DNA from 4 places in the Xanthomonas sp. F4 genome. Region 1 is predicted to be linked to each of the others. Evidence: predicted binding sites of a transcription regulator. Region 1 holds the regulator's gene; each other region holds the start of a gene.

What was found. Region 1 encodes FliA, which starts transcription of late flagellar genes. Its sites were predicted from a motif close to TAAAGTTTNNCNNNCNNNGGCCGATAA; they were not measured.
Region 2: a site for FliA is predicted at 2,523-2,549, ahead of FHR66_RS12700 (GGDEF domain-containing protein). Genes of this name have one in related genera too.
Region 3: a site for FliA is predicted at 4,555-4,581, ahead of FHR66_RS16290 (methyl-accepting chemotaxis protein). Genes of this name have one in related genera too.
Region 4: a site for FliA is predicted at 5,141-5,167, ahead of FHR66_RS06140 (methyl-accepting chemotaxis protein). Genes of this name have one in related genera too.

Annotation. Positions count from the first base shown of each region.
Region 1 is NZ_JAASQX010000002.1:95,462-102,803, reverse strand. It holds gene flhA (flagellar biosynthesis protein FlhA) at 1-521, shown strand, start outside; gene flhF (flagellar biosynthesis protein FlhF) at 698-2,335, shown strand; gene FHR66_RS08340 (MinD/ParA family ATP-binding protein) at 2,322-3,206, shown strand; gene FHR66_RS08335 (RNA polymerase sigma factor FliA) at 3,203-3,952, shown strand; gene cheY (chemotaxis response regulator CheY) at 3,972-4,364, shown strand; gene FHR66_RS08325 (protein phosphatase CheZ) at 4,365-4,973, shown strand; gene FHR66_RS08320 (chemotaxis protein CheA) at 4,978-6,729, shown strand; gene FHR66_RS08315 (flagellar motor protein) at 7,147-7,342, shown strand, end outside.
Region 2 is NZ_JAASQX010000003.1:79,815-87,156, forward strand. It holds gene FHR66_RS12695 (DUF808 domain-containing protein) at 1-755, shown strand, start outside; gene FHR66_RS12700 (GGDEF domain-containing protein) at 851-2,467, opposite strand; gene FHR66_RS12705 (ParB-like protein) at 2,945-3,571, shown strand; gene FHR66_RS12710 (MgtC/SapB family protein) at 3,532-4,032, opposite strand; gene FHR66_RS12715 (carbohydrate kinase family protein) at 4,124-5,050, opposite strand; gene FHR66_RS12720 (Rossmann-fold NAD(P)-binding domain-containing protein) at 5,720-6,352, shown strand; gene FHR66_RS12725 (SDR family NAD(P)-dependent oxidoreductase) at 6,565-7,326, opposite strand.
Region 3 is NZ_JAASQX010000005.1:106,771-114,112, reverse strand. It holds gene FHR66_RS16305 (XVIPCD domain-containing protein) at 1-582, opposite strand, end outside; gene FHR66_RS16300 (hypothetical protein) at 595-1,068, opposite strand; gene FHR66_RS21150 (hypothetical protein) at 1,067-1,297, shown strand; gene FHR66_RS16295 (DUF6891 domain-containing protein) at 1,340-1,903, opposite strand; gene FHR66_RS16290 (methyl-accepting chemotaxis protein) at 2,323-4,527, opposite strand; gene FHR66_RS16285 (choice-of-anchor Q domain-containing protein) at 5,099-6,685, opposite strand; gene FHR66_RS16280 (cryptochrome/photolyase family protein) at 6,978-7,342, opposite strand, start outside.
Region 4 is NZ_JAASQX010000001.1:1,392,878-1,400,219, reverse strand. It holds gene FHR66_RS06160 (EAL domain-containing protein) at 1-2,023, opposite strand, end outside; gene FHR66_RS06155 (phosphate/phosphite/phosphonate ABC transporter substrate-binding protein) at 2,020-2,937, opposite strand; gene FHR66_RS06150 (RNA methyltransferase) at 3,089-3,847, opposite strand; gene FHR66_RS06145 (inositol monophosphatase family protein) at 3,966-4,793, shown strand; gene FHR66_RS06140 (methyl-accepting chemotaxis protein) at 5,277-7,342, shown strand, end outside.

The sequences.
Region 1 (7,342 bases):
GCGCGCCCAAGCTGGTCGAGGACCTCACCCCCAAGGCGCTGCCGCTGTCGGTGGTGGTGCGGGTGCTGCAGAACCTGCTGATCGAGAAGATCCCGGTGCGGCAGCTGCGCAAGATCGTCGAGGCCCTGGTCGAGCACGCGCCGCAGAGTCAGGAACCCGGCGCACTCACCGCCGCCGTACGCAACGCCCTGGGCCGGTTCATCGTCCAGGAGATCGCCGGCATGGCCCCGGAACTGCCGGTGTTCACCCTGGCCCCGCAATTGGAACGTGTCTTGCAGGACTCTACCCAGGGCAACGGCGCGGCGCTGGAACCCGGACTGGCCGAACGCTTGCACCAAAGTCTGGCGGACTGCGTGAGCAAGCAGGAGGCGCGCAACGAACCGGCAGTGGTGCTGGTGCCGGCGCAGGTCCGCGCCGCCCTCGCCCGCCTGGTCCGCCACAGCGTCCCCGCGCTGTCGGTCCTGTCCTACAGCGAAGTGCCGGAGGACAAGCGGCTGAAGTTGGTCGGCACGATCAGCTGATTGGCGGGGATTGGTGATTTGGGATTCGGGAGTCGCAACAGCGGGCCCGGCACGCGGAGAGAGACAGCAATGACACGAACGAACACAACCAGAGCAAGGCGACCGGATAGCAGCCATGCCATGGCGGCCTCCGCAACCAATCCCCACTCCCCAATCCCGAATCCCGGCACTCACCCATGAAGATCAAACGCTTTGTCGCCCCCGACATGCGCACCGCCTTCCGGATGGTGCGCGACGAGCACGGTCCGGATGCGGTGATCCTGTCCAACCGGCGTACCGACGAGGGCATCGAGATCGTCGCCGCCAGCAATTACGACGAGGCCCTGGTGCAGCGGGCGCTGGATTCGGTGCGCCCGGACGAGGCGCCACGCGCCGCCGCCGCGGCGCAGGCACCGGCCACTGCCGCACCGCGCGCCGCCCGCAGCGACAAGGCCGCGGCCAGCCCGGCGATGGCGATGATGGCCGCGATCAGCGAGCGCCGTGGTGGCGCCGCGGCGACCGCACCGGCCGCTGCCGCAGCGCGGCCGCTGACCCAGCCGGCGGCGCTGGCCGCCTCGGCCATGCCCGCCGCGGCCGCCCCGGCTGCCGCAGCGCGCCCGGCCGCAGCGGCCAAGGCCCCGGCACCGGCCACGGGCCGCGCCGACTTCAGCATCCCCGAGGACGTGTTCCGCAACGCCCCGATCAGCGTGCCCATGCCCAGCCCGTTCGCCGCCGCCACCGCGGCGCCGGCCGCCGAGGCCGTGCCGGCCTGGCGCGACGACGTCGCCGCGGTGGCGCTGACCCCGGTGGCGAGCCCGGCCCCGGCCGTGCCTGCGCCGAGCGCGGCCAAGCCGGACGCGCCGGCCACTGCCGGAATCCCGGCGGCCGCGACGCTGGCGGCGGTGCCGACCTTCCCGGCCCCGCAGAACGACGAACAATTGACGCAGCTGCGCGACGAACTGGCGCTGATGCGGCAGATGATCGAGCGCGAGATGAACCGCCTCACCGACGAACGCCTGCGCGGTTCGCCGGTCCGCGCCCAGGCCCTGGAATTGATGGACGACTATGGCTTCGACAGCGGCATCACCCGCGACGTGGTCATGCAGATCCCCGCCGACCTGGAGCTGCACCGCGGCCGCGGGCTGATGCTGGGCCTGCTGTCCAAGCGCCTGCCGATCGCTCCGCTGGACCCGATCGAGGAAGGCGGCGTGATCGCCCTGATCGGCCCCACCGGCGCCGGCAAGACCACCACCATCGCCAAGCTGGCCTCGCGCTTCCTGGAGCGCCATGCCGCCCGCGACGTGGCCCTGGTGACCACCGACACGGTCCGCGTCGGCGGCCGCGAACAGTTGCACAGCTACGGCCGCCAGCTCGGCATCGCCGTGCACGAGGCCGACAGCGACGCCGCGCTGCAGCAGTTGCTGGAGCGCCTGGCCGACTACAAGCTGGTGCTGATCGACACCGCCGGCATGGGCCAGCGCGACCGCGCCCTGGCCGCCCAGCTGCACTGGCTGCGCGCCTCGCGTGTGGTCCGATCCTTGCTGGTACTGCCTGCCAATGCCCATTTCTCCGACCTGGACGAGGTGGTGCGCCGGTTCGCCGGCGCCGACCCACAGGGGGTCATCATGACCAAGTTGGACGAGACCGGGCGGTTCGGCAGTGCCTTGTCGGTGGTCGTGGACCACCGCCTCCCCATCACCTGGGTGACCGATGGACAGCGCGTGCCGGACGACCTGCACCGCGCCAACGCCGCCAGCCTGGTATTGCGCCTTGAAGATTTGCGGCGCGCTGCCGATAAGCCCTGTACTCCGGAGCAGACCCATGCCGTCGCGTGACTACGTCAATCTGACCAATGCCTTCCCCCTGTCGGCGACGCGTAGCGAACCGCTGGGTCCGGTGCGCACCATCGCCGTGACCGGCGGCAAGGGCGGCGTGGGCAAGACCAACATCTCGGTCAACCTGTCCATGGCGCTGGCCGACATGGGCAAGCGCACCCTGCTGCTGGACGCCGACCTCGGCCTGGCCAACGTCGACGTGCTGCTGGGGCTGACGCCCAAGTTCACCGTGGCCGACCTGGTCGCCGGGCGCTGCACCCTCGAAGAAGTGCTGATCGACATGCCCAACGGGCTGATGGTGGTGCCCGCCGCCTCCGGCCGCCGTTACATGGCCGAGCTGCCGCCGGCCCAGCACGTGGGCCTGGTCAACGTGTTCTCCGAGCTGCAGCGCGAGCTGGACGTGATGATCGTCGACACCGCCGCCGGCATCACCGACAGCGTGCTGACCTTCTGCCAGGCCGCGCAGGACGCGGTGGTGGTGGTCTGCGACGAGCCGGCCTCGATCACCGACGCCTACGCCCTGATCAAGGTCCTCTCGCGCGAGCGCGGCGTGGACCGGGTGCAGATCGTCGCCAACATGGTGCGCGACCTCAACGAAGGCCGCCTGCTGTACGACAAGCTGAGCCGGGTCTGCGAGAAGTTCCTCGGCGACGTGTCGCTGAACTACCTGGGCTGCGTGCCGCAGGACGACTGGCTGCGCCTGTCGGTGCAGCGCCAGCAGCCGGTGGTCAAGGCCTACCCGTCCAGCCCGTCGGCGCAGGCGATCTCCGAGATCGCCCGGCGCACCGCGCGCTGGCAGGCGCCGACCGCCCCGCGCGGCAACGTCGAGTTCTTCGTCGAACGCATCATCCAGCGCGGGGTGGCCGCATGAACGCCGCCGCCCACTACCGCGCCGTCCAGCGCAACAGCGCCAACGACTACATCGCCCAGCACTCGGACCTAGTCCGGCGCATCGCCCATCACCTGGCGGCGCGACTGCCGGCCAGCGTCGAGATCGACGACCTGATCCAGGCCGGCATGATCGGCCTGATCGAGGCTTCGCGCAGCTACGACGCCGAACAGGGCGCCTCGTTCGAGACCTACGCCTCGATCCGCATCCGCGGCTCGATGATCGACGAGATCCGCCGCGGCGACTGGGTGCCGCGCTCGGTGCACCGCCGCGCCCGCGACGCCGCCTCGGCGATCCGCAAGATCGAACAGAGCACCGGCCGCGCCGCCGCCGCCAACGAAGTGGCCGCGGCGATGGACATGCCGCTTCCCGAATACCTGCGTTTGATGGAAGATGCCGCCCGCGGCCAGGTGCTGAGCCTGGAGTCGCGCATCGAGGACCATGGCGAGCTGGATACCATCGCCAAGGGCGGACCCAATCCGCAGCAGATGCTCGAGCGCAGCGAATTCGGCCGCGAGCTGGGCAAGGCCATTGCGCAGTTGCCCGAACGCGAGCAGTTGGTGCTGTCGCTGTACTACGAGCAGGAATTGAACCTCAAGGAAATCGGCGCGGTACTCGGGGTCAGCGAGTCGCGCGTGTGTCAGATCCATGGCCAGGCCACGGTACGGTTGCGCGGACGCCTGAAGGCGTTCGGTGTCGCCGATGCCGGTCTGGAAGACGAAGAATAGGAACCCTTAGGAGTCAGTGGTGAACAAGAACATGCGGATTTTGATCGTGGACGATTTCTCGACGATGCGGCGCATCGTCAAGAATCTGCTCGGCGATCTGGGCTTCACCAACACCGCCGAGGCCGAAGACGGCAACAGCGCCCTGGCCGCGCTGCGCTCGGCACCGTTCGAGTTCGTGGTCACCGACTGGAACATGCCCGGCATGACCGGCATCGATCTGCTGCGCAACATCCGCGCCGACGACAAGCTCAAGCACCTGCCGGTGCTGATGGTCACCGCCGAGGCCAAGCGCGAGCAGATCATCGAGGCCGCGCAGTGCGGCGTGAACGGCTACATCATCAAGCCGTTCACCGCGCAGACGCTGCAGGAGAAGCTGGGCAAGATCTTCGAACGCCTGGGAGCGACCGCCTAAATGGAAGCCACCGCCGAACGTACCGCCCTGATCGAACGCCTGCAAGGCGCGCTGGACGCGCTGGAGAACGGCGACGAGGCCGGCTGGCGCAGGGAGATCGACACCCTCGCCGCCTGGCGCACGCGGCCGATGATGCAGGGCCTGAGCCGGCTCGCGCGCGATCTGGGTCAGGCGCTCGGCGAACTGCCGGTGGTGCCCAGCGAGGCCGGCGAGCTGGACGACGCCTGCTCGCGTCTGGACCACGTGGTGGAGATGACCGAACAGGCCAGCCACCGCACCCTGGACCTGGCCGAGGAATGCCGCGCGCTGGCCAACCAGCTCGCCGCCGGCGGCCTCAGCGGCGACCAGGGCGAGATCCTCGACAAGATCCGCCACAACCTCACCGAAATGGCGCTGGCGCAGAGCTTCCAGGACCTGACCGGGCAGATCATCCGCCGCGTCGCCGGCATCGTGCGCCGCGTGCACGAAGGCTTCGGCGCGCTGGGGCTGCCGCCGAAGGAAGAACGCAAACCCGACGGCAGCCTGGCCGGCCCGGCCCTGCCCGGTCTGGACCGCCACGGCGTGTCGCAGAACGACGCCGACGACCTGCTGTCCGGACTGGGACTGTAATGCCATGAGCGCCGTACCCGACGACATCGCTGCCGACTTCATCATCGAGGCCCAGGAGATCCTGGACCGGCTCGGCGAGCAGTTGGTGTCGCTGGAGCAGGCGCCCGAGGACAGCGGCCAGCTCAACGCCGTGTTCCGCGGATTCCACACGCTCAAGGGCGGCGCCGGCTTCCTGGCGATCAACGCCATGGTCGAACTGTGCCACGCCGCGGAGGAAACCCTGGGCATGGCCCGCGCCGGCCAGGCCACCCTGCAGGCGCGGCACTTCGACGCCGCGCAGCAGTCGCTGGACTACCTGCAGTCGATGCTCGACGCCTTCGGCAGCGGCCAGGAGCCACCGCGTGCGCCGCCGGAACTGATCGCGCAGTTCGACGCGCACGGCGACGCCGCCCCGGCCCCGGCCCCGGCCAAGAGCGCCGCGCCGGCACCCGCCCCCGCAGCGGCCACCGCCGCGGCCGCGGGGGATCTGATCAGCGACGACGAATTCGAAGCGCTGCTGGACCAGTTGCACGGCGATGCGCCGCCGACGGCCACGCCGCAGGCGCTGCAGCCGGCGCCGCGCGCGCCCAGCGCCGCGCCCAAGGCCGCGGCCGCCCCGGCCAAGGCCGCCGAACCCGAACACACCGTGCGTGTGGACACCAAGCGCCTGGACGCGATCGTCAACCTGATCGGCGAACTGGTGCTCTCGCGCAACCGACTCAAGACCCTGCGCGTGCGCCTGCGCGACGAGGAACTGGACCGCGCGGTCAGCAGCCTGGATATCGCCACCGCGCGCCTGCAGTCGGCGGTCATGCGCACGCGCATGCAGCCGGTCGGCAAGGTGTTCTCGCGCTTCCCCAAGGTCGCGCGCGACGTCGCCCGCTCCCTCAACAAGGAAGTGGAACTGGAACTGATCGGCGCCGATACCGAACTGGACCGCAACCTGGTCGAGGCGCTGGCCGATCCGCTGGTGCACCTGGTGCGCAACGCCATCGACCACGGCATCGAGGCGCCGGCGCTGCGCGAGGCCACCGGCAAGCCGCGCGGCGGCCACGTGCGCCTGTCGGCGCAGCAGGAAGGCGACTACGTCAGCATCGAGGTGCAGGACGACGGCGCCGGCATCGACCCGGAACGGCTGCGCGCCAAGGCCCGCGAGAAGGGCCTGATCGACCCCGAGGCCGCCGCCCGCCTGACCACCGAGGAATGCCTGCACCTGGTGTTCCTGCCCGGCTTCTCGACCAAGGCCGAAGTCACCGACATCTCCGGCCGCGGCGTCGGCATGGACGTGGTGCAGTCGCGCATCCGCGAGCTCAGCGGACAGATCCAGATCCAGTCGGAACTGGGTCGCGGCAGCCGCTTCCTGATCCGCGTGCCGCTGACCCTGGCGATCCTGCCGACCCTGCTGGTGCAGGCCGGCGACACCGTCTACGCACTGCCGCTGGCGCGCGTGGTGGAAGTGCTGCACGCCCCGCGCCGCTCGCTGGGCTGGTTCGACGGCCGCGCCGTGCTCGACCGGCAGTCGCACACCCTGCCGCTGGTGGACCTGCGCCAGTGGCTCAACATCGACGCCCCGCAACTGCCGCTGCTGACCGTGGTGGTGCTGCAGGCCGGCGAATCGCGCATGGGCCTGGTCGTGGACCAGGTCCGCGGCCGCGAGGAAGTGGTGATCAAGCCGCTGCCGCGCTCCCTGCGCGGCCTGCCCGGCTACGCCGGCGCCACCCTCATCGGCGACGGCCGCCTGGCGCTGATCCTGGATGTGGATGGCCTGAAGGCCTGACGAGCCGGGATTGGGGAATCGGGATTGGGGATTCGCAACAGCGGCATCCCTGGCGCTTCTCTGCTTCTTGTAGAGCGGCTTCAGCCGCGACGCGGTGAGGCTGGGACTCGGGAATCGGGATTGGGGAATCGCAAAAGCGGCTCGCCGCCGCATCGGTTCCCTTGTAGGAGCGGCTTCAGCCGCGACGCCGTGAAGCCGGGATCGGAGCTTGGCGATCGCACGCGCGGCGCACTACTCCCTACCGACACGATCCGAACGATCGTGCATAGGCACGCGCCAAGGTCAGCGCGTCGCGGCTGAAGCCGCTCCTACGACACACCGACCAACCCGCCGCGCTCGCGCGCTTGCGACTCCCCAATCCCGAATCCCGAATCCCCAACCCATCAAGTCCCCCGCCCCCTGGCCGATACCTCCTGCATGGACAAGCTCAGTCTCATTGGCCTGCTGTTGGCGATTCTGTCGCTGATCGGTGGCAGCATCCTCAAGGGCGCCGGCATTTCGGCGCTGTGGTCGCCGGCTGCGTTCGTGATCGTGATCGTCGGCACCGTCGCCGCGATCCTGGTGCATACCCCGCCTTCCGTGTTCCGGCGTGCGTTCCAGATCGCCAAGTGGC
Region 2 (7,342 bases), on a different contig from region 1:
ACGCCGACCGCGAACTGCCGGTGGTGTGGGCGGTGGCCAAGGGTTCGCTGCTCAACAAGGCGATCCTGGTGCCGGCGGCGCTGGCGATCAGCGCGTGGCTGCCGTGGGCGATCACCCCGCTGATGATGATCGGCGGCGCGTTCCTGTGCTTCGAGGGCGTGGAGAAGCTGGCGCACCGCTTCCTGCATTCGAAGAAAGAGGACGCGGAGCGGCATGCGCAGCAGGTGCAGGCGCTGGCCGACCAGCAGGTGGACGTGGTGGCGCTGGAGAAGGACAAGGTCAAGGGCGCGATCCGCACCGACTTCATCCTCTCGGCGGAGATCATCGTGCTGTCGCTGGGCGTGGTCGCCGGCGTGCCGTTCGTGCAGCAGCTCGCGGTGCTGGTGGCGATCGCGCTGGCGATGACCGCCGGCGTCTACGGCCTGGTTGCCGGCATCGTCAAGCTCGACGACCTGGGCCTGTACCTGAGCCGCAAGGGCGCCGCCGCCGCGACCATCGGCCGCGGCATCCTGTGGCTGGCGCCGTGGTTGATGCGCACCCTGTCGGTCGCCGGCACGGCGGCGATGTTCCTGGTCGGCGGCGGCATCCTGGTGCACAGCATCGGCCCGCTGCATCACGCCATCGAGGGCATCGCCCCGAGCGGCGGCCTGGGCAGCCTGGTGCTTGCGTTGGGCAATGCCGTGGTGGGAATCGTGGCCGGCGCCGTGGTGCTGGCCGTGGTGTTGGGCATCAAGAAGGTACGGGGTAGGGATTAGGGATTGGAGATTCGGGATTCGCAACAGCGGCGCGCATTGCTGCCTTTGCGAATCCCCAATCCCGACTCCCGAATCCCGCGCCGGCACCGCCGGCGCTAATCGGCCGAAACCACCCGGTTCTTGCCGGCCTTCTTGGCCTCGTACAGCGCACGGTCGGCGCGGCGGATCAGCGCGTCCTGCGCTTCGCCGGGCTGGCGCAGGGCGACGCCGGCGCTGAAGCTGACGAACACGCGCTGGTCCTCGTGCACTACCGCGCGCTGGGCCAGGGCGCGCTGCACCCGGGTCACCGCCGCGCTGGCCTCGAAGATCGTGCAGTCCGGCATCAGCAGCAGGAATTCCTCACCGCCGAAGCGAGCGATGGCGTCGCTGGCGCGCAACGTGGTGCGTGCCACTTCCACCACGTGGCGCAGCGCGCTGTCGCCGCCGGGGTGGCCGTAGGTCGCGTTGAGCTGGCGGAAATCGTCCAGGTCCAGCATCGCCACGCACAACGGTTGCGCGCTGCGCTCGGTGCGCACCAGTTCGCGCGCGAACAGGTCCTCCAGGCCGCGCCGGTTGAGCGCGCCGGTGAGCTGGTCGACGCGCACCAGGCCGCTGACGTCCTGCAGTTCCTGCTCCAGGCGCAGGATGCGCTGTTCGGCCGCGTCCACTTCCTGGCGCGCGGCGATCAGGTGGTCGCGCGCGCGCAGCGCCTGCTCCTGCACGTGGCCGGTGTCCTGCAGCACTTCCTGCAGCAGGCGGTTGAGGTCGGCGATGCTGCGCGCGTCGCGGATGGTCTGCGAGTAGTCGGCGATGCGGTCGTGGAATTCGCCGGTGCTGGCGGCCATGCCGTCCAGGTCCGCGACGAAGGTCAGCATCAGCTCCTTCATGGCGTTCTTGGACTCGGCGATGCCCTGCTTGAGCAGCCCCTGCTTGTAGATCACCTCGCGCAGGCTGCCGCGTGCCTCCTCGATCGAGTAGCGGTCCAGCGGCCCGGCGATCAGGTCGCGCACCACCGCGATCTGGCCCTGCAGCCAACTGGTGTCTTCGAGCAGTTCGCCGACATTCTCCAGCAGCAGGTCGAACAGGCTCAGCAACAGCGCCTGTTGCTCCTGGCCGTCGTTGGCGCGCAACGCGATCTGGTGGCACAACTCGCGTACCTGCTGCGCCACCGGTTCCAGCGGTTGCCCGGGGCGCCACTGGCGCAGCGCCTCGCCGCTGGCCTCGGCCTCGCCGGCCAGCTCGGGCAGGGTGTGCAGCAGCGCCGCCAGCGCGCCGGCCACGGTCTGCCGCAGCAGGTCGCGCAGGCGCTCGCTGTCGCTGGGCCCGGCCAGCGGGTCTTCGATGTCGATGGTGCGAATGTACTTGTCGATCAGCTGGCGCAGCGCGCGGCCATAGCTGGGCCAGTCGCCGCTGCTCGCTGCCGATTGCAGGCGCCGGCCCATGTCGCCCAGTTCGCCATGCAACGAGGCCATGCCATCGGCGAAGGCGCCGAGCAGGCCTTGCGGCTCGTGCGCCTGCTGGAACAGGCGGATCAGCGCGGCGGTGGCGGCGGCCGGGTCGGTTGCGCCCGCCACAGGCGCCGCCGCTTGGCCGGGCGCGTGCCCATGACCATGTCCATGTCCATGCGCGCGCGCCGGCAGCGTCGCGGCCGCCGTCGTCGCCGGCTCGCGCCGACGTGGCGACAGCAGTTTGCGCAGTCCGCTGATGGGCGGCTCGTCGCGTTGGTCCGACATGCCGGCCGGCTCCTCCCCAGTCAATGCGCCGCCCATGCTGGCGCTCAGGCTCTGGATATCGGCGCCGGCGGCGTGCGCTTGAGCGGGCGGGTGGTGGGTCTGTGAAGAAGACTCCATTGCGGTCGTACCCTCACCCCCAGCCCCTCTCCCGGGGGGAGAGGGGAGTATGTGCTCAGGCGGCGTGGTCGCCCGTCCCTTCTCCCTTCGGGAGAAGGTGCCCCGAAGGGGCGGATGAGGGTCGGGTGGCTAGGGAGGCGTCTGGGGAATAGGTTCCCTGGCTGTCGCACCCTCACCCCCGGCCCCTCCCCCGAAAAGGGGGCCGTGGTCCCGGAGGGAGAGGGGAGCAAGCCTGGCTTGCCGAAAGATCGCCGCGTGTCCGGACGTCGTGCAAGACGCGCACGGCACTGGCACTCTGGCGGTTGTGCCTACCGCAGCGTCGACAGCGCTACACGCCCCCCACCTCCACCGAGACCGAGCATGGCCGATTCCCGCGAACCGCTGCTGCACCCTGTCCCGATCCTGTCCTTGCGCCCGACGCAGATGACCGTGGGCATGCGCGAGGTGAAGGAGAAGCGCAAGCGCTGGCGCGCGCACGCCTCCAGGCACAAGCAGGCCGAGCTGCTCGGCAAGCACATGATCCCGGTGGTGCTGGGGCCGGACGGCAAGTACTACGTGGTGGACCATCACCACCTGGCGCGGGCACTGCACGACGAAGGGGTGAAGGACATCCTGGTCACGGTGATCGCCGACCTCAGCGTCGTCGACAAGGCCGCGCTGTGGAGCGTGCTGGATCATCGCCGCTGGGCCTATCCCTATGACGCCAAGGGCGAGCGCCGCCCGTTCAAGGACATGCCGACGTCGATCGCCGACCTGAAGGACGATCCCTACCGCAGCCTCGCCGGCGAGGTGCGCCGTGCGGGCGGCTATGCCAAGGACACCACCCCGTTCAGCGAATTCCTGTGGGCCGACCTGTTCCGCCGCCGGCTGCGGCGCCGCGACATCAAGGACGACTTCGCACGCGCCATGGAGACCGCGCTCGCGCTCGCCAAGAGCAGGGAGGCGAGCTACTTGCCCGGCTGGTGCGGGCCGTCGTCCGACGACTGATCGGTGGCCGCGGCATGGTGCGGCTTGCCGCCCAGGAGCCCGTGCAAGGCGCGTTCGACGCGGCCGCCGACCAACAGGATGACGAAGGCGATGGCCAGGGACACGGCCACGATCTGCCATTGGCCGGCGCCGCACATGATGCCGATGCAGGCGGTGAGCCAGACGCAGGCGGCGCTGGTCAGGCCATGCACCCGGACGTGTTTCTGGGTGTGATAGATGACGCCGGCACCGAGGAAGCCGATGCCGGTCAGGATGCCCTGGATGACGCGGCTGCCGGCGTCGGTAAAGCCGCCCTTGCCGAGCGGGTCGGCCAGCAGCACCACCATCGCGGTGGCCAGGCCGACCAGCCCCAGCGTGCGGATCCCGATCGGTTTGCCGTGCAGGTCGCGGTTCAACCCGATCGCCGCGCCGGCGAGGGCGGCGATTCCCAGGCGCACGGCGATGTCGGACAGCTCGATCAAGGCAGGTCTCCTGGTGGATGTGGCGCCGTGGGCGGCCGGCCCATCATAGGAAACCCGGCCGCGCGCATGTCGTGTGTGCCGTGGGTCGGCTTCAGAGCGCGGCGCGGACCTCGTCCAGGCTCGGTGGGTTGGCGCCGGCGCGGGTGCAGTTGATGGCCGCGGCGGCCACGCAGAACTGCAGCAGGCGCTCCAGCGCAGCCGGCTCGCTGCCCAGCGCCGCCAGCGCGGCCGGGTCGGGCAACTGCTGCAGCAGCGCCGCCTGGAAGCTGTCGCCGGCGCCGACAGTATCGGCCACCTGCACCACGCGGCCGCGCACGCGCGCCTCGCTGTCGCCGCGCCAGGCCACCGCGCCGTCGCCGCCCAGGGTCATCACCACCAGCGACGGCCCCTGCTGCAGCCAGCTGCGGGCGATGGCGAACGGATCCTGCTGCGGATACAGCAACTCGATGTCTTCCTGGCTGACCTTGACCACGTGCGCCAGCGCGATCCAGCGCGCCAGCCGCGCGCGCCATACCGCCATGTCCGGTTCCACCGTCGGCCGCACGTTCGGGTCCAGCGAGATCAGCCGCTGCCCGCGCTCGCGCTCGGCCAGCGCCTGGAAGGTGCTGGCGGTGGTCTCGGCGACCAGCGTGTAGGAGCCGAAATGCAGGCCGCCGACGCGCGCGTCCAGCGTCGGCAGGTCGGACTCGGTCAGTGCGCGGTCGGCGCAGCCGGTGCCGTAGAACGCGTAATTGGGGACGCCGTCGCCGTCGAGCGCGACCATCACCAGGGTGGTCGCCTCGCGTTTGTCGATGCAGTAGTCCAGGGCCACGCCTTCGCGTTCGAGGGTGGTGCGCAACTGGCGGCCGAGCGGGTCGGTGGACAGGCCGGTGAACAGCGCCGACGGCGCACCCAGGCGGGCCAGGCCGATCGCCACGTTGAACGGCGAACCGCCCTGGCGTGCGGTCATCCCGACCGAGGTGCCGGCGTAGCCGTCGATGAAGATGTCGTACAAGGCCTCTCCGCACACCACGAACATCGAACCGCTCCTCGTCAGGTTGCAGCGCGCCGGCCGGCGCGATGGGGCGGCTATTGTGGCGTACCTGCTGCGGCGCGGCGACCGTGCGGGAGCGGGCTGCTGGGCTGCCGTGTGGGGTGGGCGCCTGGATGGCGCTCGTACCGTCATTTAGGGAGGAGGCCTGGCTGGCGGCCGTACCCTTATCTAGGGAGGATGCCTGGCTTGCGGCCGTACCCTCATCCGCCCCTTCGGGGCACCTTCTCCCGAGGGAAGAAGGAACAGCCGCGCGCCCATAGCCCCTCTCCCCCCGGGAGAGGGGTTGGGGTGAGGGTAGGAGCGCGCAAGCGCTTCGTGGATCCTGGACGCCAGCCGTACGGCATTGTGCTGGTGCGTGTGGCTGCGCGCTGGCGTATAGGACGGATGCCTGGGCTGGCGCTCGTATGCTCATCCAAGGTGGATGCCTGGCTGGCGCACGCACCCTCATCCGCCCCTTCGGGGCACCTTCTCCCGAGGGGAGAAGGGAACAGCCGCGCGGCCATAGCCCCTCTCCCTTCGGGAGAGGGGTTGGGGTGAGGGTAGGGCGCGCAGCGCCTCGTGGACCCATGCCCGCCACGCAAGCACCCCGACAGTACCTTCCCGCTCCGCCTGCGATAGTCGGAACTTCCCCCACCTGTCTCCAAGGACATCCCCATGAAGATCCTGCTCGCCGGCGCCACCGGCCTGGTCGGCGGCCACGCGCTGACCCAGTTGCTGGCCGACCCGGCCTGCAGCGCAGTGATCGCACCGACCCGGCGCGCGCTGGAGCTGGACCATCCCAAGCTGCACAACCCGGTGCTCGACTTCGACGCGCTGCCGGCGCAGGCGTCGTGGTGGCAGGTGCAGGCGGCGATCTGCGCGCTCGGCACCACGATGCGCCAGGCCGGTTCCCGTGAGGCGTTCCGTCGGGTCGATCACGACTACCCGCTGGCGATCGCGCGGCTGCTCCGCCAGCACGGCGCCGAGGCGTTCGCGCTCAACTCGGCGCTGGGAGCGGATCCGCAGTCCTGGGCGTTCTACAACCGGGTCAAGGGCGATCTGGAAAACGACCTGCGCGCGCTCGACTATCCATCGTTGACCCTGGTACGTCCCGGGCTGATCGGCGGCGAGCGTGTGCAACGGCGCCGCGGTGAACACGCGGCCAGCGTGGTGCTGTGGGCGCTCGGGCCGCTGCTGCCGCGGCGCTACCGGATCAATCCGGCCGAACGCATCGCCGCGGCGCTGGTCGCGGCCGCGCTGCAGCCGCGACCGGGTGTGCAGGTGATCGATGCGGCGCAGTTGGTTTAGGAGCCGGGATTGGGGAGTGGGGATTCGGGATTGGAGAGGGCGCGCGAGGTCGCAGCATTGCGTGTGCGATGCAAATAGCGGCAGCCCCGCCTAGGAGCGGTCGTCTGCGGCGCGACGCCGGCGCCAGGTCGCATCACTACTGCATCGCGTGCAGCCCACGCTCGTCGCCACGCGCTCGCGCGCACTGGCCGTGGCCGCACACGCGACCTGCCTCAGGCGCCCAGCGACTGCCCGCCGTCCACCGCCAGCACCTGGCCGGTGATCCAGCGCGCCTGCGGCGAGGCCAGGAACAGCGCTGCGTTGGCGACGTCGTCGATCGCGCCGAAGGCGCCGAACGGAATGCTGGCGCGGATCTGCCGGTACAGCTCGGGCTGCTGCTGGCGGCGTTGCTCCCACAGCCCGCCGGGAAACTCGATGGACCCGGGCGCGATCGCATTGACCCGGATCCGTTCGCGCGCCAGCTGCGTTGCCAGTGTCATCGTGTAGTAGTTCAGTGCCGCCTTCGCCGCCGAGTACGCCGGCACCCGCGGCGTCGGCCGCAGGCCGTTGATCGAGCTGATGTTGAGGATGCAGCCACGGCCGCTGCCGCGCAGATGCGGCAGCGCGGCGCGGTTGCAGCGCACCGCGGCCATCAGGTCGATGTCGAAGCCGGCCTGCCAGCTCGCATCGTCGTCGCCATGGCCGTAGCCGGAGGCATTGTTGACCATCACGTCGATGCCGCCGAGCGCGTCGGCGGCCTGCGCCACCCAGCCCTCGATCTGCGCGGCGTCGGCCAGGTCGCAGCACTGTGACGCGACCGGGTGGCCGTGGCGCTGCAACTGCGCGGCGGCGTCGGCCAGCGGCGCGGAACTGCGTGCGCAGATCGCCACCGCCGCGCCGTGCCGGGCGAAGGCGTCGGCGATGGCAAGGCCGATGCCGCGGCTGGCGCCAGCGACGAGCACGCGGTATCCCGCGAAGGCGGATGGATCGGTCATCGGTGGCTCCTGCGTG
Region 3 (7,342 bases), on a different contig from region 1:
CTTGCTGCCCACGCCCTGCTTGTCGATGTAGCTCGCCATCTCGCTGCTGGCGTTGTACAGGTCCTTGAGCGTGGCCTTGGGGTTGTTGCGGGTGACGTAGTCGGCCAGGGTGTTGACCCCGGCGATCTCGTCCTTGGCCTCGCGGGTGCGCTGTTCCTGCCCGTAGGCCTGAAGCGTGGCGGTGTAGTCGTGCGGCGAGGGCGAGGCGGCGAGGCCGTCGACCTTGGCGGCGAACGCGGCGTCGCTGCGGTCGATGGCGGCCTTGTTGATCGCATGGCCGATCTCGTGGCCCAGCACGATGCGGGCGGTGTTGGCCGAATCGTCGCGCGGCGCGTTCATCTTGGCCGTGGCCAGCACGTCCATCGGCAGCTCGATCTGCCCGGTGCGCGGGCTGTACGAGCCGGTGCCCGCCTCGGGGCTGGGCGCGAAGCCGGACAGCTGCTGTTGCCCGATCGCCTGTTCCACGCGCGAGCGCAGCTCCGGCGTGTTGTCCAGCATCTGCCGCAGCGCCTGGCCTTCCCTCGGATGCGCCTGCGCGAAGGTGTCGACCATGCCCTTCAGGCGTTCGTCGTCGTGTGCCATCTCCGCTCTCCCTTATGCGTCGACCAGGATCTGCAGCATCTCCACGCACGCCTGCGCGTCGTGTTCGCCAGCGTCCTTGCCGAGGAAGGCGTACACGGCGACCGCGCCGCGTTCGAAATGCCAGCGGCCGGCGCTGCCCTGGCGCGGCGGCGCGATCCAGTGCGGGACGAAGCCCGCGGCGACCAGCGCCTGGCGATATCCCGCCAGCGACTGCGCGCACTGCGCCGGCGCCGCGCCCGGCGCGGGCGTGAAGCGCAGGTCCAGCCGCGACGGCGGTGCATCGTCGGCATCGGCGACCGATTCCAGGGTGTAGCCGCCACCGCCGGCGAGCGTGCCGGACGCGCTGAACGCGTGACCGCCCTCGTCCTCGACCTGCACGCCGGTCTGCGCGGCGACCTGGGTGGCGACCAGATCCTGCTTGCCGCCGATCGCCAGGATCAGCCGTACTACGCCTTGTGTCAGTTGCTCTGGCGACATCTCCGCCATGGCCCGCTCCTTGTCTGCAGGGGTGATCGAGGGGGAAGAGGAATGCGCGCCGGCACAGGCGGCCAGCAACGTGGTGGCCAGCACCAAGGCCGCGCGCAGCGCCGGGCGCGTGCCGGCTGCGTGCCGCGCGCTGCGGCGATTGCGATACAACATCCGCTCCATGAAACGCCTCTCCGTCAAACGCCTTCCGCGCATCGGGACGCGGTCGGGCATGAGCGTGCGATTGTAGCCAGGGCGTCGACGTCTGGCAGCCCAGGGCTGCGCCGCTGCGTCAATCCCAATCGGCGCGGCGCTGCCAGACGAAGCCGGGCAGGTCGATGCGCTTGCGCGGCGTGCCGTCCCAGTCCACGGTGAAGCCTGCCGCGCGCAACGCTGCGGCGACCTGCTGGCCGACCGCCAGGTCCGCGTCCTCGCGCCCGTCCAGATCGCCGAATGCCAGCATCAGCCCGCCGCCGTCGATCGCCCGCTCCATGTCCTGGCCGTGATAGAAGCAGTAGCCGTGGTAGCGCCGGTCCGGCGTGTCGGCCACCGCCTGGTTCACTTCGACGTGGCCGTCGGACATGGTGTAGCCGGCATTGGCCAGGGCGCAGATGCCGGTCTCGTGCAGCCGCTCGAACAACGCATCGAGCCGGTCGCAATCGGTCTGCGCCGGCCAGGTCTGCTCGGCCTGCTGCTTGGCCTGCCACTGGCTGGCGACCGAGGCGCGCAGCATCGCCTCGTCGCAGTCCTCTTCGAGGATGTCCTCGATCATCTCCTGGATCTCGTCCTGGGAGTAGAACCCCGACCAGACCCATTTGCGGATCGCGTCGTACACGTAGGCATCGGATTCGTTCATGGCAGCGCCTGCGGGCTTTCGGGACCATCCATGATTCCACACGTCAGCCGTCGCTGCAGCGCCTCGGGATGGGTCGCAGGAGGTCTCTGCGTCGTAGCAGATCCCCGCATCGCCCCCCTGCTTTGCAGACGCCGGCAGGAGCGGGAGCCGACGCACTGGCTGACTGTTGACGCCGGCGCGTCCCTGCTGCGAGACGCCTGCCTAGCCTCGTCTTGCATGTCCGCCTGACGCACGCGCAACGCTGCTCCACGACGGAACAGCAGGCGGCCGAGCCGACGGAAACTGGCGGGACCATGAACATCATCCGCGACCATGGGCCGCGCTCCTGCGAACGCACGCCGTGTACCATTCTCCCGGGGGAACCGGGAAGAGCCGTGGCGAGCGCGCTGCGGCCAGCAGCGCGCGCCATCTCGGCGTTCCTAGCAGGCTTGTTCGACCAGCAACGGCGCCACCTGACGCGGACCACGCCGGGAGGTCGAGGTACCGGCCGTGCCCAAGGGCTTGGCCTGGCGCCGCGCCGTCAGGTCCCCGTTGCTGCCGGACAGGACGAACACCTTCACCGCGTCGCTGAGCTGGATCGCCTGCTCCTCCATTGACTGGGCCGCCGCCGCCGCTTCTTCCACCAGGGCGGCGTTCTGCTGCGTGGCCTGATCCATGTGGGTGATGGTCTGGGTGACCTGCTCGATGCCGCTCGACTGCTCCTGCGAGGCGACCGAGATCTCGGTCATGAAGTCGGTCACGCGCTGCACGCTGACGACGATCTCGTGCATGGTGCTGCCGGCGCTGTTGACCAGCAGGGAGCCGGCGTCCACCTTGCTCACCGAGTCGTCGATCAGCTGCTTGATCTCCTTGGCGGCCTCGGCCGAGCGTTGCGCCAGCACCCGCACTTCGCTGGCGACCACGGCAAAACCGCGGCCCTGCTCGCCGGCGCGCGCAGCCTCCACCGCGGCGTTGAGCGCCAGGATGTTGGTCTGGAAGGCGATGCCGTCGATCACGCTGATGATGTCGGCGATCCGCCGGGACGAGGTCTGGATGCCGTTCATCGTGTCGATGACCTGGGCCACCACCGCGCCGCCTTGCGAGGCCACCGCGGTCGCGCCGATGGCCAGCTGATTGGCCTGGCTGGCGCGTTCGGCATTTTGGCGCACGGTGGAGGTCAGTTCCTCCATCGAGGCGGCGGTTTCCTCCAGGCTGGCGGCCTGCTGCTCCGTGCGGCGCGAGAGATCGGCGTTGCCGGCGGCGATCTCGCCGGCGGCGCCGGTGATCTGCCCGGACGCATGCTGGATGCGGCCGACGATCCCGGTCAGCTGGGCCACGGTGGCATCGGCATCCTCGCGCATCTGCGCGAACACGCCCTGGAACTGCCCCTCCATGCGCGTGGTCAGGTCGCCGCTCGCGATGTCCTGCAGCAGCTTGGACAACGCCTGCAGGTTGCCGTCGGTGGTCGCCATCAACTGGTTCAACCCCTCGACCATGTCGCGGAAGTCGTACTGGAAGCGCGCGCTGTCGCCGCGCACGGCGAAGTCGCCGGCGGCCGCGGCGTCGACCAGTTGCCCGATCTCGGCATTCATCGCCGACAGATTGCGCTTGACCTGGTCCATGGTCTCGGTGAGCGCGGCCTGCTCGCCGGGCAGGCGATCCATGTCCTGCGACAGGTCGCCGATCGCATAGCGTCCCATGATCTCGAGCAAGCGCTGCTGGAGGCTCACGTGCATGTCGAGCAACGCATTGCTCTCCCGCACCATGCGCGCGTACTCGCCGGGAAACGCGTGCTCGTCCATGCGCTGGCTGACGTCGCCGCGCTCGTGGTGCCTGGCCATCTGCGACTGCGCCGCCATCACCGCCTGCAGCTGCGCCTGCATGCGGTCCATGCTGGTCAGCAGGCGGCCGGTCTCATCCTTGGGCTGCGGCGGGATGCGATGGTCCAGCCGGCCCTGAGCGATGGATTCGGCGATTTCGGTCGCGCGCCCGAGCGGTCCGGCCAGGCTGCGGGTGATCAGCACGCTCAAGGTCGCGCCGAGCACCGCCGCCAGCAGGCCGAACCCGATCAAGGCACGATTGCTGAAGAGCAGGGCCGCCTGGATCTGCTCGGAGCTGAGCGCGTTCTGCCGGATCTGCAGATCGACCGCGTTCTGGATCACCTCCACGCGCCGCGCCAGCAACGGCGCGGCTTCACCGTACAGCAGTTGCCTGGCCGCCTCGATCTCGCCGGAACTGGCCAGCGCCAGTACCCGGCTGTTGACCGACCGCGCCGCCGCCTGCGCAGCATGAATCTCCTTACGCATGGCCAGACCTGCCGCCGTGCCTGGCAGGGCGTCGAGGGCCTGGCGAAGGCGGTCGTTGTCGGCGCGGATCTCCTGGATCTTGGCGGCGATCGCCGGACGCTTGTCGGCCGGCGACAGCATCATGTCGCGCAGGTAGCGCTCCGCGCTCATATTGTTGCGCAGCATGGTGTACAGCAGTCCGGTCTTCTGATTGTTTTCGTGGACGATCTTGTCGACCGCCTGGCGCACGTTGTGGAACTGGTAGAGCGCCAAGGTAGAGGAAGCGCCAAGCAGCACGATCAGCAGGCCGAACGACAGCGCAAGGCGCTGACTCACCTTGAAGGAGTGAAAGAAATGCATCGGGGGGGACTCGCGAGGGGGGTACCTTTATCGGTATCTGCATCGCGAACTTGACCCTCTGCGAGCGACCCAGGTCCCAAATCCGGAAAGTCGCAGGCACAGGCGTCGCCGGCGCCGCGCCATCGCGCGGCACCGCCGATGCCCACGAAAGAAGATACGCCACCGTATTGCCCGCGGCGCGCGCGGCAGGCTCGAATGGCGTTGTTGGCGCGCACTGCAACGCGCGGTCATGTCTGCAGCGGTGGTGAGGTCTGCACGGCGTCGGCCGCCGCCTGACAGACGTTGGCAGGCGCACCGGACAGGGTGCGGCGTATGTCGAGCGCACGGTCGCGGCGCGATCGCTCGGCGCGGGGGCCGCATGCAGCGGACTGGTCTGCGACCCGACACCAGCGCGGTGCGGCACGGCACCGTCGCGCCGCCCGGTGCCGCATTGCCGGATCTAAGCATCGGCGCATCTGCGCGGGAAGCGGCGTCATCGCACGCTCTCCGCATCCCGGCGACGGACGCGCGGTCGCATCGGCCAAGCCGGCGCGACCGCGCACTGCCCTGCGGCTAACGACGGCAGATCGGCTTACTTGATCTCCACCGCGCCCAGATCGCACACCGCGGTATTGCGCGGATTGCCGCGCTGGTCGATGGCGGTACAGCCGGCGCCGGCGTTCAGCGCGGGGCTGTTGGCCGCAGGCAGCTGGGTAAGCGTCGGTCCGCCATTGTTCGCAGGGGCGGACAGCAGCGGATCGGCCGCTTTCACGTTGCCCGTCGCCAGGCAGGCGTTCGGCCAGACCGCGCCCTTGGCCGAGTACTCGATGAGATTGTTGCCGGTGTTGCTCTGGTTGTTGCAGAACACGCGCTCGGTCTTGGAGTACAGGATGCTGTTGCGGATGTCGAACTTGTCGCCGAACAGCGTCACCCACGGCGTGTTCTCGGCGAAGGTGACGTTGTTGAAGCGCACGCTGGGGCTGCCCTGGTCGCCGTTGGCCGGCTGCCAGCCGACATGCTGGATGGCCGCGCCCACGCCCTTGGCGGAGTTGCCGTGGAAGGTGCTGTTGCTGACATCGCAGGCGCCGTAGCAATCCAGGTACAGCGCGCCGGCGTTGCCCTGTTCGGCGGTGTTGGACAGGAAGCTGGTCTCGGCAATGTTGATGGTGCCCGGCGTGGTGATGGCGGTGCCGGCATGCGAGGTATCGGTGAAGCCCATGCTGATGCGCGCACCGCCGCCCGGGCCACCGGTGGCGACGTTGTTGGCGAAGGTGGAGTACTTCACGTCGATGGTGTCCGGCGCATACGCCCACAGCGTGGCACCGCCGGACCCGTTGGCGGCGACGTTGTTGCGGACCACGGTGCCGCACATCGCCAGCGTGCCGCCGCTGCCGACGCCGCCCTTGAGATAGCCGGCCAGCGACGCACCGTCGGTGTCGATCGCCCCGCCGCCACCGAAGTTGCCGGCATCGGGGAAACCTTGCGGCGCATTGATCGCCTGGTTGTTGGCGAACTCCGAGCCGACGATGGTCAGCCGGCTGAGCTGGGTATACAGCGCGCCGCCGAGCCAGGCGGTGTTCTTGTAGAAGCCGCTGCGGACGATGGTCACCTCGGCGTCGCTTCCGGCGAAGATCGCGCCGCCGCCAATGCTGCTGCGGTTGGCCAGGAACTGGCTGTTGATGGCTTCCAGCTTGCCGCGGTAGCCGACCTTGATCGCACCACCGCCCCAGGTGCCCGGGTCGTAGGCCTGGTTCGATGCCGGCTGCACCGAACTGCCGTTCTGCAGTTTCAGGTTGCGCACCGACAGCGCGCTGCCGGCATTGACCAGCAGGATTCGGGTGGACTGACCGCCATCCAGGGTGATCTTGCCCTGGCCATCGATCACGGTGGGCGTGGTCGCCGCGATGGTGATCGAGCGGTCGATCGCGATGCTGGTCGGCTTGGTGCCGCAGTTGAAGGTGATGTAGCCGCCTTGTGCGACGGCGGCGGCCAGCGCGCTGGCGGTGCAGCTGGCCTGCGTGCCGTTGCCGACCACCGTGGCCGCGGTCGGGAGCGCCCAAGCCTGCGGCACGCTGCATTGTGGCGCCGCGGGGACGGCGGCGATCGCCGTGGCGGCGGTCATCAGGGCGATAACGCCAGCAGCATGCGCGCTGGCTTTCAGGGAACGCGTCGTGGTCATGATCGTGCTCGATAGGGTTGCGGGGGAACAACGCGACACGCGACAGTCATTCGACTGTCATGCATGTCGCTGACACCTCGAGTGCAGGACGGCCGCCGGGCCGACCGGCGGCATAGGGTGCTTGAACGCGTGTCGATCGACCAGAACGCAGGTAGCAGATCGCGCGATTGCGCACACACCACATGCGACAGCGCGACGATGCGCGGCGCGTGGCACGGTTTGGGTGCGTTGCAGGGCCCGTTCCGGCAGCGCATCCGGTTGCTGTACGTGCGCGCGAAGCGCCTGGCCCGCGCTACAGCGTGTCCAGGCGTCCGCGCAGGTGTTGCGCATGCGTGCGCAAGGCCTGCAGTTGCGCGGCCGGCAGCTTGCCGAGCTGGCGGTAGACCATGTCCAGGCGGCGATTGCGCCCCAGCGTGTCCTGGTGCCGCGCGAAGAAGTCCCAGTACAGTGCGTTGTATGGACATGCACGCGCGCCGGTCTTCTGCTTGCGGTCGTAGCGGCATCCCTGGCAGTAGTCGCTCATGCGGTCGATGTAGGCGGCGCTGCTGACGTAGGGCTTGGTCGCGAGCAGGCCGCCGTCGGCGAACTGGCTCATGCCCACCGTGTTGGGCAGCTCGACCCATTCAAACGCGTCGATGTAGACGCCCAGGTACCAGC
Region 4 (7,342 bases), on a different contig from region 1:
ACTGGGTCTCCTGCTTGATGCCTTCGGCGACCACGGTGATGTCCAGCGAATGCGCCATCGCGATGATCGCCGTGGTCAACGCCAGATCGTCCGGGTCGCGCTGCAGGTCGGCGACGAAACTCTTGTCGATCTTGACCCCGTCCACCGGCACCTGGCGCAGGTGGCTCAGGCCGGAGAAGCCGGTGCCGAAGTCGTCCAGCCAGACCTTGACCCCGGTGCGGTGCAACCGCGCCAACATGCTCGCCGCCTGCAGTTCGTCGCCGATCACCGCGGTCTCGGTCAGCTCCAGGTGCAGTTGCGCCGCCGGCAGCCCGGACTCGCGCAGGCAGTCGGCCACCACTTCCGGCAGGTCGCCGCTGCGCAACTGCCGCGGCGAGACGTTGACCGAGACGAACAGGTCGCGGCTGCCGTCGGCGCGCCGCCACTGGGTGGCCTCGCTGCAGGCCGCACGCAGCACCTTGGGGCCGATGCTCTCGATCAGCCCGCTCTGCTCGGCCACGTCGATGAACACCGTCGGCGAGATCGTGCCCATCGCCGGATGCTGCCAGCGCAACAGCACTTCCACGCCGACCATGCGCCGGTCCTGGGTGCGGAAGATCGGCTGATAGGCCAGCTTCAGTTCGTCGCGTTCCCAGGCGCCGCGCAGTTCGTGCTCCATGTGCACGCGCCGCTCCACCGCATAGTCCATGGCACGGCTGTAGAAGCGGTGGCAGTTCTTGCCGGCCAGCTTGGCTTGGTACATGGCGATGTCGCCGTTCTTCAGCAGCGCCGACGCGTCCTCGGCATCGCCGGGGTAGACGGTGATGCCGATCGAGGTGCCCATGAACACCTCGCGGCCCTGGATCCGCAGCGGCTCGCGCAGTTCCTGCACCAGCCGCTGCGCCAGCGCCGTGGCGACTTTCGCCGCCTGCGGGTCCTCCACCAGGATCACGAACTCGTCGCCGCCGAAGCGCGCCAGCAGCGCGTCGTCGCCGCCCAACTGCTCCACCGCCAGCTGGATGCGCCGCGCGAACTGCAGCAGCGCTTCGTCGCCGGCCTCGTGGCCCAGGGTGTCGTTGATCCGCTTGAAATCGTCGATGTCGGCGAACAGCAGCGCCAGCCGGCGCTGCGAGGCCCGTGCCGACAGCATGCGATGGTCCAGCGCCTCGCGGAACGCGAGCCGGTTGGTCAGCCCGGTCAACGCATCGGTGTAGGCCATGTGGCGCACGTCGCGGTCGTGCCGGGCGATCGCCTCACTCATGCGCCCGAACGCGCGCAGCAATTCGCTGACCTCGTCGTGACGGCCGCTGTCGCGGCGTTCCACCGCGTAGTTGCCGGCCTCGATCTGGCGCGCGGCCGCGGCCATCCAGCGCAGCGGCGCCACCAGGGTGCGCTGCACGTAGACCGTCACCATCGCCGCGGTCAGGCCCAGCGCGGCCAGCAACAGCAGCAGCCAGCCGAGATGGCGCTTGCCCAGCGCGCCCAGGCGCTGGTCGAGGTTCTGCCCGGCCTTGCGCTCGTACTCCTGCGCCCGCGCCCAGGACATGCCCACGCGCACCCCACCCACCCGCTGGTCGCCGATCATGATCGGCATCGACACGTCGAGGAACTCCGGCGACTCCTGCGCCAGCAGGCCGCGGGAGCGGATCGCGGCGTCGGCCATCGTCCCGCGCATGCGCTGGCCATAGCCGAGCAGGTCCTCGCTGCCGTCGTGGATCAGCCGCCCATCGGCGTCGTAGACCAGCACATAGGCCACTGCCACATAGCCCAGCGCCCCGCGCACCTGCGTGCCGATCGCATCCAGGTCGGAGTAGTACACCGGGTTGGCCAGCGAGTCGGCCAGTTGCCGCGCCAGCGACTCGCCGCGGGTGCGCATGCTGCTGTCGAACAGGCTGTGGATCGCATTGCCGCTGAGCGTGCGCACCTCGCGCTGCATCGCCGCCTGGCGCTCCAGCAGCAGGGCCAGGATCGCCATCACCAACAGCGCAGCCACGCCCATGGCCAGCAGGAACCTGGCCTGCAACCCGAAACGCATGGTCTTCATTCCACTTCTGCCCTCACCCGCGCCACGCCGGCGCGCAGGGTGTCCAGGCGCTTCTGCGAGGCCGGATCGATCGGGTAGAAGCCGGAGGTACCGAAGAACTGGCGCAGCGCCGCGCGTCCCTGCGGATCGTCGGCGGCGTGCAGCAGGACCTCGCGCAAGCGCGTCTCCACCTCGGTCGGCAGGTCGCTGCGGACCATTTCGATCGCACGCGGATACGGCTCGCTGCGGTAGATCACCCGGAAGTCGCGGCGGAATGCCGGCGGGATGCGGCGCTCGTCGTCCCAGTCGAGATTGCTGAACGCCCCGGCATCCACCAGGTGCTTGTGCACGAAGGCGGCGATGTTGAGTTCCGAGCGCGCGAACACGTAGCCGACCGTCTCCGCCGAGGGCTGGTCCTTGCTGGACAGCAGGATCTCCGGATGCAGGCCGTGCTCGAACAGCGTCATCATCGGCACCATGTAGGCGCTGGTGGACAGCGGGCTTTGCAGCGCCAGGGTCCGCCCCTGCAGATCCGCCAGGTCGTGCACCGGCCCGTCGCGGCGCACGAAGAACACCGTGTGGTACTGGCGCACGCCGTTGCGCTCGGTCAGCAGCAGCGGCTTGGCGCCGCCGCGCTGTTCCAGCGCCATCGCGGTGGCGGCGGTCTCGGTGACCCAGTCGATCCGGCCACGGCGCAGGTAACTGCTCATCTGCTGGCTGTCGCGGGCCATCAGGATCTGCCCGGAGGTGATGCCGACTTCGCGCATGCGCGGCACCACGTAGTCCAGCAGAGGCTTGAGTTGCTCGTAATGGGCCTTGGGATTGTCGCTGATGCGCCCCAGCACCAAGACCGAGGGCCGCGCGTGCACGGACGCGGGCCAGCAGATCGCCAGCGCCAGCCACACCACGACCACCCGCCAACGCGAACTGGACAAACCACGATCCCCAAGTAGACCTTGCAAAGCCTAGCCGAAAGCGCATGCCGGTGACAGCGTCACAGAATGGCGCCAGCCGCGCATGCTGTTCGCCCCCAACGCGCGCGTCACCGCGCGCGCCGCGAAGGATGCCTTCGCGCCTTGTCCGGCCTCAGTTTCCCGCCTGTCCGGCGAGCCGCGCCATGCGCTGCGCATCGGACAGCACGCCGCGCAACAGGCGCACTTCCTGCTCGGTCAGCTCGGTGCGCAGGAACAGCCGGCGCAGCTTGCGCATCGCCGAATCCGGGGCGCGTCCCTTGTGGAAGTCGATGTCGTCCAGGGTCTCGGCCAACTGCCCGAACAGCCCTTCCACCTGGGCGTGGCTGGCCGGCGCCTCGCGAAAGCCCGGCGCCGGCGCGGGCGCAGGGGCGGCACTGCGCAGCTGCGCCAGGCGCACCTCGTAGGCCAGCACCTGCACCGCCGCGGCCAGATTGAGCGAACTGAACGCCGGATCGGAGGGAATGTGCACCGCCGCGTGGCACAGCTGCAGTTCCTCGTTGGTCAGGCCGGTGCGCTCACGGCCGAACACCAGCGCCACTTCCGCAGGCTCGGCGCTGGTGGCGGTCAGGCGCTGCGCGGCATCGGCCGGCAGCAGTTCCTCCAGCGACACGCGGCGGCTGCGCGCGGTGCAGCCCAGCACCAGCCGGCAGTCGGCCACCGCGTCGGCCAGCGCGGGCAGCACCGGCGCCTGCTGCAGCAGGTCCTCGGCACCGGCAGAACGCCGGTACGCCTCGGTATCCAGCTCGCATTCCGGCGCTACCAGTACCAGCCGCGACAGCCCCATGGTCTTCATCGCGCGCGCCGCCGCACCGATGTTGCCGGGATGCTGGGTTCCGACCAGGACGAAGCGGATACGGAGAGAATCGGTCATGGCGGCACGGCAGGCGAAGCGAACGGGGGCGTAGATGGTAAACTGTGCGGCCGGCCTTGACGCCGGACTGCTCTTTTCCTCCTCCAGACCCACCTCCGCCTTCTCGGGAGCCGTTGCCATGCAAAAACCCGCCGTCACCGTCATGGTCAAGGCTGCCCGCCTCGCCGGCAACGTCCTGTTGCGCCACATCAACCGCCTGGAAGCACTGAACGTGGTGCAGAAGGACCGCATGGACTACGCCAGCGAAGTCGATGCCGATGCGGAGAAAGTGATCGTCAAGGAGCTGCGCCGCGCCTACCCCGACTACGGCGTGATGGGCGAGGAAGGCGGCGTGCAGGGCGGTGGGCGCTACATGTGGGTGATCGATCCGCTCGACGGCACCAGCAACTACCTGCGCGGCTTCCCGCACTACTGCGTGTCGATCGCCCTGGTCGAGAACGGCGAGCCGATCGACGCGGTGATCTTCGATCCGCTGCGCAACGAATTGTTCACCGCCAGCCGCGGCAACGGCGCCGTGCTCAACGACCGCCGCATCCGTGTCAGCGAGCGCAAAGAACTCAACGGCGCCATGGTCCACACGGGCTTCGCGCCGCGCGAGCGCAAGCACGCCAGCGCCCAGCTCAAGTGCGTGGACGCGTTGCTGGTGCAGGCCGAGGACATCCGCCGCACCGGCTCGGCGGCGCTGGACCTGGCCTATGTCGCCTGCGGCCGCAGCGACGCCTACTTCGAAGCGGGGGTGAAGGCCTGGGACATCGCGGCCGGCGTGCTGCTGGTGCGCGAGGCCGGCGGCCGCGTCACCGACTTCAAGGGCGGCACCCTGGGCCGCATCGACGACCGCGGCCCACAGCAGTTCCAGGTGGTCGCCGGCAACCTCAAGGTCGGCGATGCGCTGCAGAAGCTGATCGTCAACACCGGCTACGCCGGCGAGTTCGACGCGAAGTTCTGAGCGGGCGCGTCCGGCGACTGGCCGGCGCCGACACTCCAGCACAAAAAAAGCCGCGCACTTGCGCGGCTTTTTTTGTGCCCGGCATTCGCGCACCGCGCGCTCACGCCTCTCAGCGAGGGCCTTGCACGCACCGCTTTCGCATCGCGAGAGGACATGGGACTTCCAGGATTTCCGCTTGCGCTCGTTACGCGGCACAGCGTCTGCGCCTCACGCCACGCTCACGCATTGCACGTCGCGCGCTTCACCTGTGCTTGATCGCGGTTTGCGTAGAAAACGGCGACACGAGGCGCTGCGTGCAGCTGCCATGGCCTGTGCGATGCGCCCGATGCGACCGGCGAACACAGCCCTAAAGATCCCTAGAACGCGGCCGATAAAGATGCGGGCTTTTGCCCGAACTTCCCCCGCTGATCCGCGCCTGCGTTGCCGTCCCTGCGGCAATGGAGCCGGTGGCGCCCGCTCTCTCGCATCTTTCGGAGATCTCGCGTGTCCTTCCATCATCTCACCGTCACCAAACGCCTGGCAATCGGCTTCTGCGGCGTGATCGCCATGTTATTGCTGGTCGGCATCACCAGCCTGATCGGTTTTCGCAAGTTCACCAGCGCCGCTGCGCTGGATGCCCATACCAACAAGGTCATCACCCTCGGCGACCGCATGCTGGTGAGCCTGCTCAACATCGAGAGCGGCGCACGCGGCTTCGCCCTGACCCGCGACAAGTCCTATCTGGAGCCGTTCGAACTCGGCGAGCGCGAGTTCCGCGCGCAGTGGCAGGAATCCAAGCAGCTGACCGCGGACAATGCGGCACAGCAAGCGCGCCTGCAAACCCTGATGCAGGACTACGCGCAGTTCATGGCGACCAAGCGCAAGGCACTGGACCACATGCGCGCCACCGCCGCCGACAGCGACGACGCCCAGTTGGACACATTCCGAACCGTCGGCAAGCAGCAGATGGACGGATTGCGCGACACGATCGGCCAGTACGAGGACGCCGAACGCGCGCTGCTGCAGGTGCGCAAGGCCGAGAGCGAGGCACGCGCGCAGTCCGGCGAGTGGACCAGCATCGGCGGCATGCTGATCGGCATCGTCGCCGCGATCCTGCTCGGCCTGCTGGTCCGCAACAGCCTGATGCGCCAGCTCGGCGGCGAGCCGGCCTACGCGGCCGACGTGGTGCGCCGTATCGCCAGCGGCGACCTGTCGCAGGACGTGCGCCTGCGCACACAGGCGCCGTCGCTGCTCAACGACATGCGGCAGATGCAGGAGGAACTGCGCACGGTGATCCAGGCGCAGACCGAGATGGCCCGGCAGCATGCCGCCGGCCAGATCAGCTTCCGCATGGACGAGGCGCGCTTCCCCGGCGACTACGGGCGCATGGTGCGCGACACCAACGCGTTGGTGCACAGCCATATTTCGGTCAAGCAGCGGCTGATCACGTTGATGGGCGAGTATGCCGAAGGCGACCTCAGCCGCGATCTGGAACAGTTCCCGGGCGAGATGGCGATCCTGACCGACACCATGGCCAAGGTGAAGCGCAACCTCGGCGCGATCAACCACGAGATCGACCTGCTGGTGCGCGCCGCCGCGCAGGGCGACTTCTCCCGCCGCGGCGAGGAGCAGCGCTTCCAGCATGCCTTCCGCGGCATGGTCGCCAATCTCAACACGATGATGACCGGCACCGAGACCAACCTCGCGGCGCTGTCGCAGCTGTTGCGCGCGATCGCCGCCGGCGACCTGACCCAGACCATGCAGGGCGATTTCCACGGCGTGTTCGCGCGGATGCGCGACGACGCCAACGCCACCGTCGCGCAGTTGACCGACATGGTCGGCCGCATCCAGCAGGCCGCGGCCAGCATCGACACCGCCGCGGGCGAGATCGCCAGCGGCAACGACGACCTGTCGCGCCGGACCGAGCAGCAGGCCGCGAGCCTGGAGGAAACCGCCGCCTCGATGGAGGAACTGACCGCCACGGTGAAGCAGAACGCCGAGCATGCGCGCCAGGCCAACCAACTGGCGGCCGGCGCCGCCTCGGTGGCCTCGCAGGGCGGCACGGTGGTCGGCCAGGTCGTCACCACCATGGACGGCATCGAAGCGGCCTCCAAGAAGATCGCCGACATCATCGGCGTCATCGACGGCATCGCCTTCCAGACCAACATCCTGGCCTTGAACGCCGCGGTCGAAGCCGCGCGCGCCGGCGAACAGGGCCGCGGGTTTGCCGTGGTCGCCAGCGAGGTCCGCACCCTCGCCCAGCGTTCGGCCAGCGCGGCCAAGGAGATCAAGACGCTGATCGACGACTCGGTCGAGCGCGTGAGCGCGGGTTCGGCACTGGTCGCCCAGGCCGGCACGACGATGCAGGACATCGTGGCCTCGGTGCAGCGCGTCACCGACATCATGGGCGAGATCGCCGCGGCCTCGCAGGAACAGTCGGCCGGCATCGAACAGGTCAACCACACCGTCACCCAGATGGACGAGACCACCCAGCAGAACGCCGCCCTGGTCGAGGAAGCCACCGCCGCGGCGCGTGCGATGGAACAGCAGGCCGGCGACCTGGTGGAGAT